4 regions of the Agaribacillus sp. DX54 genome follow, and region 3 is predicted to be linked to each of the others. Evidence: riboswitches for the same ligand, from Rfam matches in the RefSeq annotation. Region 3 holds a riboswitch; each other region holds the start of a gene.
The links. A riboswitch is a leader RNA that binds a small molecule or an ion and turns the genes downstream of it on or off. The one in region 3 is predicted to bind thiamine pyrophosphate.
Positions count from the first base shown of each region.

Region 1 (3,795 bases), on a different contig from region 3:
GCGGCTGATGAACCGGTAAATTTTTTATGTTTCAACCCGGGATTCCGGAATACTACTTTCAGCCCGTAATTATCTTCCAATAATTGTCCGATTTCTGAAAAAGTTGTGGCTGTAAACGTCAGTTTGTTGTTACGCCATGAAATATAATCTTTGGGGTTGACAACCTCTTTTGTAAAGCTTTTGCTATTTTCCGAGTAAACCACGAGGTCGCCGGGGGTCATATCCATCTTTACAGGCTGCCGCGCTTCATCCGTTAGTTTTAATCTCACTTTCCCTTCATCCAACACTACCTTTGTATTGCCACGGCGGCTATTGACGTTAAACTGGGTTCCCAACACCTCAACCTGTAATTCATCGGTATGCACAAGAAACTTTTGATGGTCGGAGCGATGAACAACCGAAAAGAATGCCTCTCCGCTAAGCCAGACTTCACGGATCTCATGGCTATACCAATCTGTCGCGTATGTCAGCTTTGAGTTATAATTTAAAGTAACCTTGGTGCTGTCAGGAAGGAAAAACGTACTTGATTCCCCATAGGCTGTCTGTATTTTGGTCATACCATAATCAGTCAGATGCAGATAAACCAGATAAGTGGACAGGAGAAAAAAGGCGATGGCTGCCGCCCATTTCCACAGTTGCCATTTTCTGAAACCTTTTTGGTGTTTTGCCTTTTCGTGGGTTGGCAGATGTTTCTCATGTGATGTATGTCGCTGTGGGTGTTTGGGCAATTGGTGTGAGTCATCAGCACGGATCACGCCTTCCCAGACTTCCAGAAATTTTCCCTCAGGCGGATATTTTTCTTCAATATCCAAAAGAAGAACCATTTCTTTCGCCTTTTCAATTACCGGTCTTTGATCAGGGTTATTGGAAAGCCAGGATAACCAAAACCCATTACTTTCTTCGGTCGGCGCTTTTACCCACTTAATAAAGTATTCATCAGACACAAAATCTTCCACCTTGAATAAAGTATAATCCATACTGTTATTGTTTTGAGGATACTATCGACTTTATACCAAGAGTGATTTTTTTTGAAATTTTACCGAGTGTTTTTCTTTTTTTTATGAAAAATTTAATTAAGTGTAGAAAAATCGACTTTATTTTATCATTTTATCAGAAAGCCTCCGGGTTATACAACGCCTGGCCTACGCCCAACACTCCCGTGAACCTTACGGGGCTATAAGCTCAAAAACAGGAGTGGCTATGGGTTTTTTAGCTGTCAACACCCTATTTTTTCCATGCTATCGAGCACATCTGCCGTGCAACTATGAAACACAAGCAAACAATTTTTTGTATACTTGCATCAATACTATTAGGGGTGCCTTGAATATTTTGGGCTGAGATTATACCCTTGAACCTGAAATGTGTAATTACATCGTAGGGAAATGGTTATTGAATTTTAAACATAATTTATTTTCACATAAGCCATTTCGCAAAGAACGAAATGGCTTTTTTAATTTTTATTAAATATGGATAATACTAGTTTTGACAAATATGCAGATGCCTATGATTCCTGGTTTTTCGACAATACCAATTTGTTACAATCCGAGGTAAATTTAGTGGCACACTTTTTAGAAAATCCGGGTGAAGTATTTTCTGTTGGATGTGGTAGCGGCTTGTTTGAATCGATATTGAAAAAAGATTTCAATATCGCAATTAAAAACGGCATAGAACCATCTGTTGGAATGGCTGAAATTGCCCGTAAACGAGGGATGAGTGTAGAAGTAGTAACCGCCGAGGAGGCTGATTTTGGGATTGAGAAGTACGATACCGTTTTGTTTAACGGAACGCCCAGTTATATAACAGATTTAGAAAGCGTTGTACATAAAGCTTTTGCCTCCTTAAAAAAAGCGGGAAAGGTAGTAATGGTCGATGTTCCTAAAGAAAGCTCCTATGCTATCATGTACAACCTGGCCAAAGCCGTCGATACCTGGGATCACCCGTCGTTAGCAGGTATGCATCCCGAAAATCCGTACCCCATAGAATTTGTAAAAACAGCAAACTGGCGAACAACAGATGAAAAAATTAAGCTTTTGGAAAAAGCAGGGTTTAAAGGGTTCAAATTTGCCCAAACCTTAACAAAACACCCGAAATACTCCAACCTTGAAGTTGAACAACCCATTGAAGGCTATGATTGCGGAGATTACGTAGCCATTTGTGCATTTAAAAAATAAATATCAGTATGATAAAAGAAACCCAAATCATTGAAGCATTACAAAAAGTGCATAAAAAATCACCTTTAGTTCATAATATTACCAATTATGTGGTAATGAACAACACCGCCAATGCTCTTCTCGCGATAGGTGCTTCACCGGTAATGGCCCATGCGGTTGAGGAAGTTGAAGCTATGGCAGGCATTGCATCATCATTGGTAATAAATATGGGAACCTTGAGTGAAAAATGGGTAGATGCCATGCTATTGGCAGGAAAAAAAGCGACAGCAGACGCAACAGACATAGTTTTCGACCCTGTAGGTGTGGGGGCAACCCCCTACAGAACACAGGTTGCCCGGCAAATCATTGAAGCGTGCAGGCCAACCATCATAAGGGGGAACGCTTCGGAAATAATGGCCCTGTGCGATTCAAATGTTGCCACAAAAGGTGTCGATAGTACGGTTTCGGGCAATATTGCGCTCGAATCTGCCAAATTATTGGCCCAATCTACCCGGGCAGTTGTCGTAATCAGTGGAGAATCAGATTATATTATCGATGGCGAAAAGGTGGTAATCATTCACAATGGAACGCCGATCATGGCAAAAGTTACAGGCATGGGATGTACTGCCAGTGCCATAATCGGGGCATTTGCAGGTGCTGAAGAAGATAGGCTTGTCGCATCGACAAGTGCCATGGCCGTTATGGGCATTGCAGGTGAAATGGCTACCGAAAAATCAGCAGGGCCGGGTTCTATGCAGATGAACTTTATTGATGCGCTTTATGCTATCTCAGATAAAGAAATAGAAAACAGATTAAAAGCTTCATTATAAAAAATGAGTGATTTAGACCTGAGTTTATACCTGGTAACCGACCCGGGGTTGTCCCGGGGCCGTTCATATGAATTTATGGTCGAAGAAGCGGTGAAGGGAGGGGTAACCGTTGTTCAGTTACGCGAAAAAAACCTTTCATCACGTAAGTTTTACGAATTGGCAAAATCGCTTATGTCGCTTCTGAAACCAATGAATATTCCCTTGATAATAAACGACCGGCTGGATATTGCTTTAGCTGTCGATGCAGATGGCCTTCATATTGGGCAAAGCGACTTACCCTATCACATTGCCCGAAAATTACTGGGTAAAGATATCATTATAGGATTGTCAGTAGAAACCATTGAACAAGCACGTGAGGCCAATCGTTTAGATGTCGATTATATCGGCTTATCACCAGTATTTTCTACAAATACCAAGCGCGACATCAATAGGCCACTGGGTTTGTCAGGTGTGAAAGAAATTGCAAGTTTTACAAAACACAAAACGGTTGGTATCGGTGGAATCAATAATGCAAATGCCAAAAGTGTTATTGCCAGCGGAGCCCATGGCGTTGCTGTAGTATCGGCTATTGTTTCGCACGATAACCCCCGGAAAGCAGCATCGGAGCTTAAAACAATTATTGACAGCGCAAAATAGTTGATATGGCATTAAAAAACGGTTATGAATTTTCAATAAAAAAAGATGGATTTTACCATTTTGCAAATAGTTAGAGATTATGGAGCAATATAAAAGAGTTCTTGCCATAGCAGGCAGCGATTCAGGGGGCGGGGCGGGTATTCAGGCAGATATAAAAGCCATTTCGGCCTGTGGTTGTT
Region 1 is NZ_JBXEQE010000009.1:113,327-117,121, reverse strand. It holds gene AC04NP_RS12330 (FecR family protein) at 1-977, opposite strand, end outside; TPP riboswitch at 1,302-1,398, shown strand; gene AC04NP_RS12325 (class I SAM-dependent DNA methyltransferase) at 1,467-2,171, shown strand; gene thiM (hydroxyethylthiazole kinase) at 2,180-2,980, shown strand; gene thiE (thiamine phosphate synthase) at 2,984-3,616, shown strand; gene thiD (bifunctional hydroxymethylpyrimidine kinase/phosphomethylpyrimidine kinase) at 3,696-3,795, shown strand, end outside.
Region 1: it holds a riboswitch for thiamine pyrophosphate, as region 3 does, so the genes downstream of both, AC04NP_RS12325 (class I SAM-dependent DNA methyltransferase) here and AC04NP_RS24335 (class I SAM-dependent methyltransferase) in region 3, are expected to answer to the same signal.

Region 2 (3,795 bases), on a different contig from region 3:
TGCCCGTGAATACCTCGACCGTACCGCTGGAAAGTATGAGCCATCCGATTTGCTGGAAATTGCAAAGGGGCAAACCACACTGGAAGACCGGCTGGCCGGTAAAAGTAAAAACCTGTTATTTTGCGATACCAATCTCCTGGTGATCAAAATCTGGAGTGAGCACAAGTATAAGGATTGTCATCCCTGGATATTAAACGAGATGGACTCCCGGAAATATCACCTGCATATGTTATGTGATGTTGATTTACCATGGACCGCAGATCCCCTTCGGGAACACCCAGATTTGAGAGATTACTTTTTCGAACAGTACAAAAACGAACTTACCGACCTGAAAATCCCATTTCAGGTCATAAACGGAAATGGTACCGAGCGTTTTAGTAAGGCGGTCAATGCCGTGAACAATTTGCGATAAAAAATAAATTTTCTACATTTGCCCTGATGTACAGGGGTGCCTGATTGTAACAACGGCTGAGATTATACCCTATAACCTGATCCGGGTAATGCTGGCGAAGGTAAGTATGTTTTTCGCAAACCGTACGCATGGTATTCATTCCTGTCAAAATTTAATGGTTTTTTAAGGGGTGCCAACCACGGCTGAGATTATACCCAATCATTCTCCGGTCAAAACGGGGAATCACCTGATCCGGATAATGCCGGCGTAGGGAAAGGTAAACTGCTCTAACAGGTTGTTCTGCCTTAAAGTATGTTTCACTCAATTAAAAAACTACATGAAAAAGTTTGTTTTATCAGTAATTTTGGGCCTGGGATGGCAGATAATTTCTTGTGCCCAATTTAACATTACCGGTCAGATACTCGACGACCGGGGGCAGGGGCTTTCCGGAGCCAATATTTGGCTTGAAGCCACTAATAAAGCGGCTGTTTCCAAGGCAGAAGGGGATTTTCAAATTACCGGAGTAAGGCCGGGAAACTACCAGCTAAATGTTTCTTTCGTAGGGTACAACACCTATCAGCAGCCTGTTTCGCTGAATCGGGATGTATCTTTGGAGATCCGTCTGAAGCCTCAGGTGGTCCTTACCGACGAGGTAATTGTGACCGCCACACGTGCTTCGGACAAAACGCCTGTTACTTTTACCAATGTGGATAAAGAAGATATCCAAAAACAGAACCTCGGACAGGATATTCCCTTCCTGCTCAATCACACCCCTTCCGTGGTTGTCACCTCCGATGCAGGTGCGGGAATCGGGTATACCGGCATAAGGATCAGAGGAAGCGATCCGACACGAATCAATGTGACTATCAATGGCATTCCCTACAACGATGCGGAGTCACAAGGCACCTTCTGGGTAAACCTTCCCGATTTTGCCTCCTCTGTGGATAATATTCAGATTCAACGGGGAGTAGGCACTTCCACTAATGGTTCAGGCGCTTTCGGAGCTTCGCTCAATGTGCAAACCACGACTTACAACCCCGATTCTTATGGTGCCATAGACAATTCTTTCGGGTCGTTTAATACCCGTAAGCATACGGTGATGGCAGGCACCGGACTGATCAATAACCGCTTTACCTTTGATGCGAGACTCTCAAGAATAAGCTCCGACGGCTTCATCGACAGGGCCTCTTCCGATCTGAAGTCCTACTTCCTCACAGGCGGGCACCAATTTTTTGATGGCTTTATCTTTAAAATTTTAGTTCGCAAGAGAAACGGGGTTATGGATAACCCTGTTTCTTACTTATAATCACATGCCAAACATGAAACAATTCCTTCCTTTTGCAGTATCAACCAGCTATGACGAGGTCCTGGCCATAGATTGCTTCGCTAAAAATGCTTTCAACCTTTCGCACTGGCGGGGAGCTCCCAAAGTGACAGACATTCATGACGACACCAGCGCCCAGATAACTATGCATGCTATTGAAAAAAACCTCCCTCAGACGCAATACAAGTACGTTACTTGTAACCACTTCGATATAGATGGATTCCTGGGGGTCTGGTTCGTTTTTAATCCTGTTACAGCCCTGCAAAACAACGCCTTAATCAAGGAAATGTCGGTTGTTAATGAAAAGCTCAAGGCTGTATTTGCCTGAAGTCACCTTTTAACACCTTTTACAATACGGTCTTTCGATTGTAGATCTTTCAATACCTGAATCTGCACAAAGCCTTCACTTTCCAGCACATTCATAACCTCACGGCCAAAAGCTTCATTGATCTCCAGGTAGATTCTACCCCCTGTCCTAAGTGCTTGAAATCCTTTTTTAGCTATTGCAAAATAAAAAACCAGCGGATCGCGATCGCTTACAAACAGGGCTGAATGGGGTTCATAATCAAGTACATTTTTCATCATCAGGGCTTTCTCACATTCGCGTACGTAAGGCGGGTTACTCACAATGATGTCACAGGAAAAAGCCGGTAAGTCGTCAAGCAAAATATCGGATTTATCCCAATGAATGCCTGCGTGGTACCTGGCTGCATTGCTCTTTGCGCAATAAAGTGCATCCTCGGAAACATCCATGCCTGTGACAGAGGCATCTTTCAATGCTATTTTCAAACTAACCGCTATACAACCACTGCCAGTACCTATATCGAGGATATAGGGTTTCCCACCCTGATTTTCTTTGATAATCCTGTCAACCAGCAATTCCGTTTCCTGTCTGGGAATCAGCACATTGGAATTAACATGAAATTTTCTTCCATAAAAATCTGCTTCTTCGAAGATGTATTGAATCGGCTCATTATCCTTAAGCCGCCGGATAACCCCCTTGATGTTATCCCGTTCGGCAGGGGAAATTTCCCGGGACTCATTCATCGCCAGCCCCATGCTGTCAATATCAAAATAATGGTCCATAATCATGTATGAAAAGCTGTCGCGTTCATTAACGTCTGCTACAAAGCTCAGACTTTGTATTATCCACTGACGCAAAGCCCTGGGATACATATGAATGTGCTGTGTTTTATCCATCGCGCTGAATTCAAAATTAATGGAATTCCTGATTTATTCTTAATTTTGTCGCCGTAAAGCTTAAAATCAAGGGTTGAACAGGTTTATCGGGAAAAGGTAAATCCCATGGCGCAGTTATTCGTTAAAGTACTCTTGTAACATGTTTTTTAGATGGAGAAGGATGAAACATATATGCAAAGGGCCCTGGAACTGGCGGCCCTGGGGTTGGGCCATGTCAGTCCCAATCCAATGGTAGGTTGCGTAATTGTCCACGATAACCGTATTATTGGCGAAGGATGGCACCGGCGTCATGGTGAATCACATGCCGAGGTATTGGCCCTGAATCAGGTGAAAAACAAGGCTTTGCTACCGGAAAGCACCCTCTATGTCACCTTGGAACCCTGCTCGCATCATGGTAAAACGCCCCCCTGCGCCGACCGTATCGTGCAGGAAGGGGTAGGCCGTGTGGTAATCTGTAACAAAGACAGTAATCCCCTGGTAAAAGGGGAGGGAATCCGGAAAATGGAAGCCGCAGGGATAAAGGTGGAGAACCATCTGCTGGAGCAGGAGGGCCGGCGATTAAACAAAAGGTTCTTCACTTTTTATGAAAAGCAAAGACCCTACATCCTGTTGAAATGGGCGCAGACGGCTGACCGATTCATAGCTAGGGAAAACTTCGAATCCAAGTGGATCAGCCATGAGTTCTCGCGTAAAATAGTTCACAAATGGCGAACGGAAGAAGATGCTGTGATGGTGGGGACCAATACGGCACAATATGACAACCCCCGGTTAAATGCCAGGGACTGGCCGGGCAAAAATCCGGTAAGGATCGTGGTTGACAAAAACCTGAGACTCGACAGGAAATTGCTATTATTTGACCACAGCCAGCCAACGCTTTGTT
Region 2 is NZ_JBXEQE010000014.1:136,700-140,494, forward strand. It holds gene AC04NP_RS16235 (AAA family ATPase) at 1-412, shown strand, start outside; TPP riboswitch at 435-533, shown strand; gene AC04NP_RS16240 (carboxypeptidase-like regulatory domain-containing protein) at 729-1,697, shown strand; gene AC04NP_RS16245 (DUF6687 family protein) at 1,711-2,043, shown strand; gene prmC (peptide chain release factor N(5)-glutamine methyltransferase) at 2,046-2,915, opposite strand; gene ribD (bifunctional diaminohydroxyphosphoribosylaminopyrimidine deaminase/5-amino-6-(5-phosphoribosylamino)uracil reductase RibD) at 3,066-3,795, shown strand, end outside.
Region 2: it holds a riboswitch for thiamine pyrophosphate, as region 3 does, so the genes downstream of both, AC04NP_RS16240 (carboxypeptidase-like regulatory domain-containing protein) here and AC04NP_RS24335 (class I SAM-dependent methyltransferase) in region 3, are expected to answer to the same signal.

Region 3 (3,795 bases):
ACAGCCACTGTTGTGGTAGTTTCATTGGCATAAGCACGGACATTGAAAGTTGTACCCAAAACACAAATATTGGTGTGTGAAGTAATCACCTTAAAAGGTCTTGAACTATCGGGAACCACCTCGAGATATGCTTCACCACTAAGGTAAATGACACGGGCTGTATCACTAAACTGCGCAGGCACACTGAGTTCACTATCGACATTAAGATAAATTATAGTCCCGTCTTCCAGTATCATACGCTTCTTTTCTCCCCTTAGCGCTTTTGTCACATGGTAGGAAGTATTGGATGGCCTGTCACCATGGCTCTTGACAGCCTGGAATCGATACACATAGTAGATCGTTGCAAAAGCCAGGATTGCAGATACCGCAATTCTTAAAGGAGAAAGCCAAAATCGTTTTGACCCCACTTTTGTCGACTTAGGCTCAACTTGTTGCCATATATCTGTTTTTAGTGACCTTTTGTCAATTCCCTTAAATACGTCATCAACGGAGTAGTCCCTTTCATTTGAATAAAGCCATGCTACCACCTGCCGTTTTTCTGCCTCGGTACATTGGCCATTGAAGTATTTTTTTAAAAGTTCCGGGGTAATATCCTCCATATATATATGCGTGTTTGTATATATAATAACATAAGGAGATCATAACCCTAGTCGCGAAGGCAAAATTTCTTTTTTTATTTTCAAGAATGCAAATGAAGTTCTTTAGCCAGATAACTTCTGGCATTTCTGATGTGGTATTCTACGGTTTTAATAGAAATATCCAACTTCTCTGCGATTTGTTTGTGACTCAGGTTGCCTTCCCTGCTAAGGTGAAATACGGTCTTACATTGGAGAGGTAACCGGTCAATGGCACCATTTAATTGTTCTTTCAATTCGCCGTAATATATTCTATTCTCCGTAGTGTTTTCAGATTCGAGGAAGTTTTGGGAAAAGCGGTCAAAATGCTTTTTGTTAATCTTTTGATTGCGGTAAAAATTATAGACCTGGAATTTTGCTGCCCGTGCCAGATAATGTTTCAATGGTCGAGAAGCCTTTAATTTGGTACGGCGTTCCCAAAGTGATTTGAATATGTCCTGGGTAAGTTCTTTGGCATCTTCATGGGACAGAAGACCTTTATAACATATTGAAAAAACATATTCCCAGTAGCGGTCAAATATAATTTTAAAGGCTTTTTCACTGCCCTTACGCAAGTGCCTGACCAGCGTTTCGTCACTATCTGCATTTGTAAATAACAAAACTGAATTTATTAGTTGGGTTGTGAAACATATATTCTAAAACTTTCCTCTCACCGATCTTTTCTCATTTTAAGTTACCCTGAACTGATTACGAAGAAAATCAAACCATACCCCTGTCATTCATGCTTTCCTAACAAGCCATTTTCTTAATCTCAAAGAATTCTTTCATGCTCAGAGCTATTTAGAATTGATCTAAATAATGCAAAGGTATGATCAATAATTTTTGAATCAATCCCCAGCAATAGGTAATTTAGTTGACTAATAGTAGTGATTATTTCATGGGCTAATCCGACCTGAAAATGACTGGCAGTTTGTAAATATCTGTGAAACAATCATAAAGATCCTTATTTTTGATTTTGTGAATTATTTGCTGAAAACACAAAAAATTAACGAATGGTAGTCCGCAAATTATTTTTTCAATGGCGATATGCTAACCTGTTTTTAAGCATCTGTACATCAACGGCAAAGTGACCGAATGGTGACATTTTTAGCTGATCAATGACAAGAAATAAAAATATGCCTGATTGCACCGACAAGATAAAAAGCCTGTTTTCCAATAGAAAGCTGGTGATTGCGACAAAGCATGAAAAGGAAAAAGCCATCGCACCTTTGGTGGAATCGGCCCTTGGTGTAAAGTGTTTTGTTCCTGAAAACTTTGACACCGATGTTTTAGGCACCTTTACCGGCGAAACGGAGCGGAAAGACGACCCCTTTACCACATTGAGAAATAAATGTCAAATGGCCATGTCATTAACCAATTGCGACCTGGCCATAGCCAGTGAGGGCTCCTTTGGCATGCACCCGGCTATTTTTTTTGTACATGCCGATGATGAGATCCTTATGCTGTTGGACAAAAAAAATGACCTGGAAATTGCCGCCCGGGAGCTAAGTGTTGAAACCAACTATAATGGGGCGGAAGTAAAGTCTGAGGAAGAACTTCTGAAATTTGCCGAAAAGGCAGGTTTCCCTTCTCATGGTTTGGTCCTTCGCATGGAAAAAGAGCATGTGGAAGACATACACAAAGGGATAACGGACTGGGATAGTTTGAAGAAGATCTACGAACAACTTATATCAAAATATGGCAGGGCTTATTTGGAAACAGACATGCGCGCGATGTATAACCCAACCAGGATGGCGGTAATTGAAACAGCAGCCAGGAAATTGGTGAATAAAATCAATTCCTGTTGCCCGCAGTGTGGTACACCGGGTTTTGCAGTCACCGGCACCAAACCCGGATTGCCATGTGGATTTTGCGGGTTGCCTACACAATTGCCCCTGGCCCATGTGTGGTCTTGCGTTAAATGCCAGTTCACCAAAGAAGAAAACGCCCCCAACCAAAAACAAGAAGCAGATCCGCAATATTGTGACCGGTGTAATCCGTGACTAAAAGACCACTTCAACCATGAAAATTTTTAAAACCGGAGACCGATTTAAAACCTTTAAGCAACTTTAAAAGAAAATGTTTTATATCTTTGTCACCAACTCTGAAAACACAAAAGATTACCCGGAGAGGTGTAATCATACGTTTCAGTGGTTTTTTTAAATACGCATCGGGGTGCTTTTTCCCTGAAGGAAAAGGCTGAGATAATACCCGGAAACCTGATCTGGATAATACCAGCGAAGGGAATGTGGCAGTTTTAAGGTTCTAAGTCTGCAAAGCCGCATATTCTAAGATCAGGGTATGCGGTTTTTTTGTTAAACTGATAGTAACATGGCTTTTGAACTGATCACCCCGGAATTAAAAGAATGGCAAAACCGTAAAGAATGGTTTTTCCAAAGACAATATACCGACACTTACGAGCTTTGGTATGAAGGCCGCTATAAACGCGCTGAAATATGGCAGAAGAAGGTAATAGCCGACCTGATCGGAAGCGATAAAAATATTCAGACACTGCTGGAATTCGGTTGTGGTACCACCCGTTTTACCCGGTGGTGGAAGGAGATAGGTATTGAGGCCACAGGGGGTGATATTTCCCCTTTTATGCTGGCACAGGGTGCGCATTTTTTTGATGGGGATTTGGTTATGGGTGATTCTCATCACATGCCTTTCAAAGATAATACTTTTGATGCCGTAGCTTTCATTACCACTTTTGAATACTATCGCGATCCGGTAAAAGTGATCCGGGAAGCTGCCCGGGTGGGGAGACATGGAATCGTGTTTGGCATGATGAACCGTAACTCCCCTAAATTGATACGCAGAAGGGCCCAGCAGCTTTTTGGGAAAAACCCATTTTACATTTCCGCAAGATTTTATACGCCTGCTAAACTTACAGGTCTCATTGAAAAGGCATTAGCCGGAGAAAAATATATGATCAAGTGGACATGCACCGGTCTGCCCAAGTGGTTTCCTGTTCAGGAATGGCACCTTCCTTATGGTGATTTTTTTGGATTGTATGTAAAAAAAATAGATAGCTACTGACATGGCATCGTTTCCGGAAGCAGGTAAAGTAGATGACGAATTCTTTAAGACCCTGATATATCCTGGCCTGGGGGCGAACAGGCAAGAAGTAAAGGTAGGCCCTGAATATGGCGTGGATGTATCTGTTGTGAAATTACCCAAT
Region 3 is NZ_JBXEQE010000031.1:30,754-34,548, forward strand. It holds gene AC04NP_RS24320 (FecR family protein) at 1-599, opposite strand, end outside; gene AC04NP_RS24325 (RNA polymerase sigma factor) at 680-1,234, opposite strand; gene AC04NP_RS24330 (DUF6671 family protein) at 1,751-2,617, shown strand; TPP riboswitch at 2,776-2,877, shown strand; gene AC04NP_RS24335 (class I SAM-dependent methyltransferase) at 2,946-3,653, shown strand; gene AC04NP_RS24340 (AIR synthase-related protein) at 3,655-3,795, shown strand, end outside.

Region 4 (3,795 bases), on a different contig from region 3:
AGCACCAACATCATGGAGCAATTGACGATGCAAAAAGAAATAGAAAAAAACAAAAAAGATGACTGATTCGGAAATGATTACGGATCCGGACGGAAATTCCATTCACATTCAAATGATTTTGCCTTTCTAAAATATTGGCGTTTGCTGTTTCCCTTAAAATTTGTTGGTGTTTTGTCCAGTTGTTTAGCTAATCTTCTATAATTCGGTATTTCGATTGAATCAGCGGCCAAAGCCATCAGTTCGTCATATTGTTCAGGTGAAAATGGAATGCTAAACAATTTTTGACCTTTGAAAATGAAAGTTAAATCGTTCTTGTAGCGACCATAAGGATAATTCGTTGTATCAAATGAAATGAACAAGGTGTCGTTGCTTGTACGCCAATTCCCGTAGGAGTTGTCGTTCATCATGTTACCTTGAAAGTTCATAATCGCTGAACTGTCACAATTAAGTGTTAGGGTCTTGCTGAATCTGCCGTAGGTATTGAAGTTAGTGGTATATGTGCCAGGAATAAGTTTGTTCGAACAACCTGCTATTGAAAGAATTATAGACAGTATTAGAATTATTTTAAGAGTTTTCATTGATTTTGAATGCTCGTTTGCGCAACACAATTGCCGATAACGGCTCTTGGTATGGTGCGTTTGCAACCCAAAGGAATGCATTATATAAATTGTTATAAGCAATACCAACATTTCCTCCATTAAAGTAAGATTTCCCATCAGGTCTGGCAACAACATTTAAATGTCCACTATTATCTTTTAAATATAAAGATATGCCACTGTCAGGAAAAGTGATTTTACTCAAGCCTGTTTTGATCCGGAGTTCTTTACGCATTACTGAAAAAACAAGCAAGGGAAGGGGTGCCTTTTATTATTTTTCCAATTATTAAACCGATTACAATCAAAATATTAAAAACTGCTATATACATCCAGATATCTCTTATAAAATCAGTCTGACAGGGTGGGCAATTATTAACGTCAATACATGGTTCGCATCGAACAGTTAACTTATCAATAAAATACTTCAGAATCAATACGAGATTCCCAAGAATCCAAATTATTTCTATAATCCACTTTTTAATAAATCTTTTCATATCAACTAATCCAAGTCATTTTGGAATTTATCAATATAATAATGATTTTTTCCCTTTTTCAAAATTATCAGTAGACCATTCGAGCCATATGTGTGTGCCCGGCATGGAGAGCCTGGTATCGAAGACACCAAATATTTCGGAGAGTGAAAGTCCGTTATGCGCGAGGTCGTACCCCAAAGCATGAGCCATTCGCAAGCCCGTTTACCGTGAGACATAGAGTGAAGGATGCGAGACTGCAAACCCCGATTCCCACGCATGGGAACTGGCTATCGAGGCTTTACAGGTCGGATGAAGTAGCACATCATACTGATGTCCAAAGGGTGGGAAACCATCAAACACCCTGCGGATGCAGGGGATATTGGGGGAAGGAATATGCCCTTATCTGCGGAGATCTCGATCTGTGTTATTACAGGTTCTAAAGAGCAAGCTAAACTTACCTATCGACAGGGAAAAGAGCGGGATACGCAGGCAGGCAACTTTGAGCTACTGGGACACTGTTTTTCCGGGTATTTACAATTTTCTCCCCTGGAATATTTGGTATCCAGTGATCAATTAATTACCTTGGTGTCAACTTTACTTTAGGGGTGCCCGTACGGGCTGAGATCATACTCTTTGAACCTGATACAGTTAATACTGTCGAAGGAAAAAGTTGCCTCAATGAGGCTATAATTAATCTACCTGTTATCATTCCTGAAGTATACTGATGATTCTGTTATCCGGAGTCTTTCAATGATGTCTTGGAGTCTAAAAATGAAACTAGGAATGAAAATTATAGTCAACCACAAAATTAAGCAAGTAGCTACAGGTTCCACTATTCATGAACTGATTAAGATCCTTTCGGTAAACACCCTGAAAGGGATTGCTATTGCAGTAGATGATACCATAGTGCCCAAATCGGAATGGGTGAACTTCTGTTTACAAAAAGATCAGCGAGTTACCATCATTACCGCCACCCAGGGAGGATAAGCATGAGGCTGGAAGAGAAAGAAAATATTTCTGCTCTTCCAATCGCTGATTTTCCTGCGCAATTGAATTTTTGAAAATTCTTAAATGATAAAATATCCATGAAAAAGCCCAATAAAATACCCCGACAAGAAGTGATCTCCAGCACCCCTTTTCCTGCTTCGAAAAAAATCTATGTGAAAGGCAAAATACATGACCTCAAAGTGGCCATGCGTGAGATCCATTTATCGGATACGGTTAACAAATTAACGGGAAAAGTGCAGAAAAACGACCCTGTTACGGTGTATGATACCAGTGGCCCTTACACCGATCAAAATAAGGAATTTGATGTAAAAAAGGGCATCGAGCCCATCCGAACAAAGTGGATCGCCGATCGCGGCGATGTGGAAGCATTAGAAGAATTAAGCTCCGGATATGGCAAAAAGAGGCTGAGTGACCACTCACTAGACCACCTGCGTTTTGCTCATATTCGAAACCCTTTGAAGGCAAAACCCGGGAAGAATGTCACCCAAATGCACTATGCCCGCAGGGGAATAATCACCCCTGAGATGGAATACATCGCCATTCGTGAGAATCAGAAAATGGAAACCTTGAAGGATTCGGGCATTCAGCACCCGGGGAACAGTTTCGGGGCCAACACGCCTCAAACATGGATTACCCCCGAATTTGTTCGCCAGGAAGTGGCTGCGGGCAGGGCCATTATCCCCAATAATATCAATCACCCTGAAAGTGAGCCCATGATCATAGGCAGGAATTTCCTGGTAAAGATCAATGCCAATATCGGAAATTCCGCCGTGACCTCGAGCATTGAAGAAGAGGTGGAAAAAGCGGTTTGGGCTTGTCGCTGGGGCGCCGATACCATCATGGATCTCTCTACCGGTAAAAATATCCACGAAACCCGGGAGTGGATTATCAGGAATTCTCCGGTTCCGATCGGTACGGTTCCCATTTACCAGGCCCTGGAAAAAGTTAACGGAAAAGCGGAAGAACTCACCTGGGAACTATTCAGGGACACTTTGATCGAACAAGCGGAACAGGGGGTGAGTTATTTCACCATCCACGCCGGGGTAAGGTTGAAATATGTCCCACTGACGGCCAAAAGAGTGACGGGAATCGTTTCAAGGGGAGGCTCGATTATGGCGAAGTGGTGCCTGGCGCATCACCGGGAAAGCTTCCTTTACAGCCATTTCGAGGAAATCTGTGAGATCATGAAAGCTTACGACGTCGCTTTCTCATTAGGCGATGGACTTCGGCCGGGAAGTATTGCCGATGCCAACGACCAGGCGCAGTTTGCCGAGCTGGAAACTTTAGGCGAACTGACAAAAATAGCCTGGGATCACGATGTACAGGTGATGATTGAAGGCCCCGGTCATATCCCCATGCAGATGATCAAAGAGAACATGGACAAGCAATTGAGAGATTGCTTTGAAGCGCCCTTCTACACTTTAGGGCCTTTGACCACCGACATTGCCCCGGGATATGACCATATCACCTCTGCCATCGGGGCAGCCCAGATCGGGTGGTACGGAACGGCCATGCTATGCTACGTAACACCGAAAGAACATCTTGGATTGCCGAACAAAGACGATGTAAAAACCGGGGTTATCACCTACAAAATAGCTGCTCATGCGGCCGACCTGGCCAAAGGTCATCCGGGAGCTCAGGTGAGAGACAATGCCCTCAGTAAGGCCCGTTTCGAATTCCGTTGGGAAGATCAATTCAACCTGGCACTCGACCCGGAT
Region 4 is NZ_JBXEQE010000043.1:16,377-20,171, forward strand. It holds gene AC04NP_RS27625 (hypothetical protein) at 1-66, shown strand, start outside; gene AC04NP_RS27630 (hypothetical protein) at 78-578, opposite strand; gene AC04NP_RS27635 (hypothetical protein) at 565-831, opposite strand; gene AC04NP_RS27640 (hypothetical protein) at 1,121-1,279, opposite strand; gene AC04NP_RS27645 (hypothetical protein) at 1,400-1,672, shown strand; TPP riboswitch at 1,661-1,752, shown strand; gene thiS (sulfur carrier protein ThiS) at 1,853-2,056, shown strand; gene thiC (phosphomethylpyrimidine synthase ThiC) at 2,155-3,795, shown strand, end outside.
Region 4: it holds a riboswitch for thiamine pyrophosphate, as region 3 does, so the genes downstream of both, thiS (sulfur carrier protein ThiS) here and AC04NP_RS24335 (class I SAM-dependent methyltransferase) in region 3, are expected to answer to the same signal.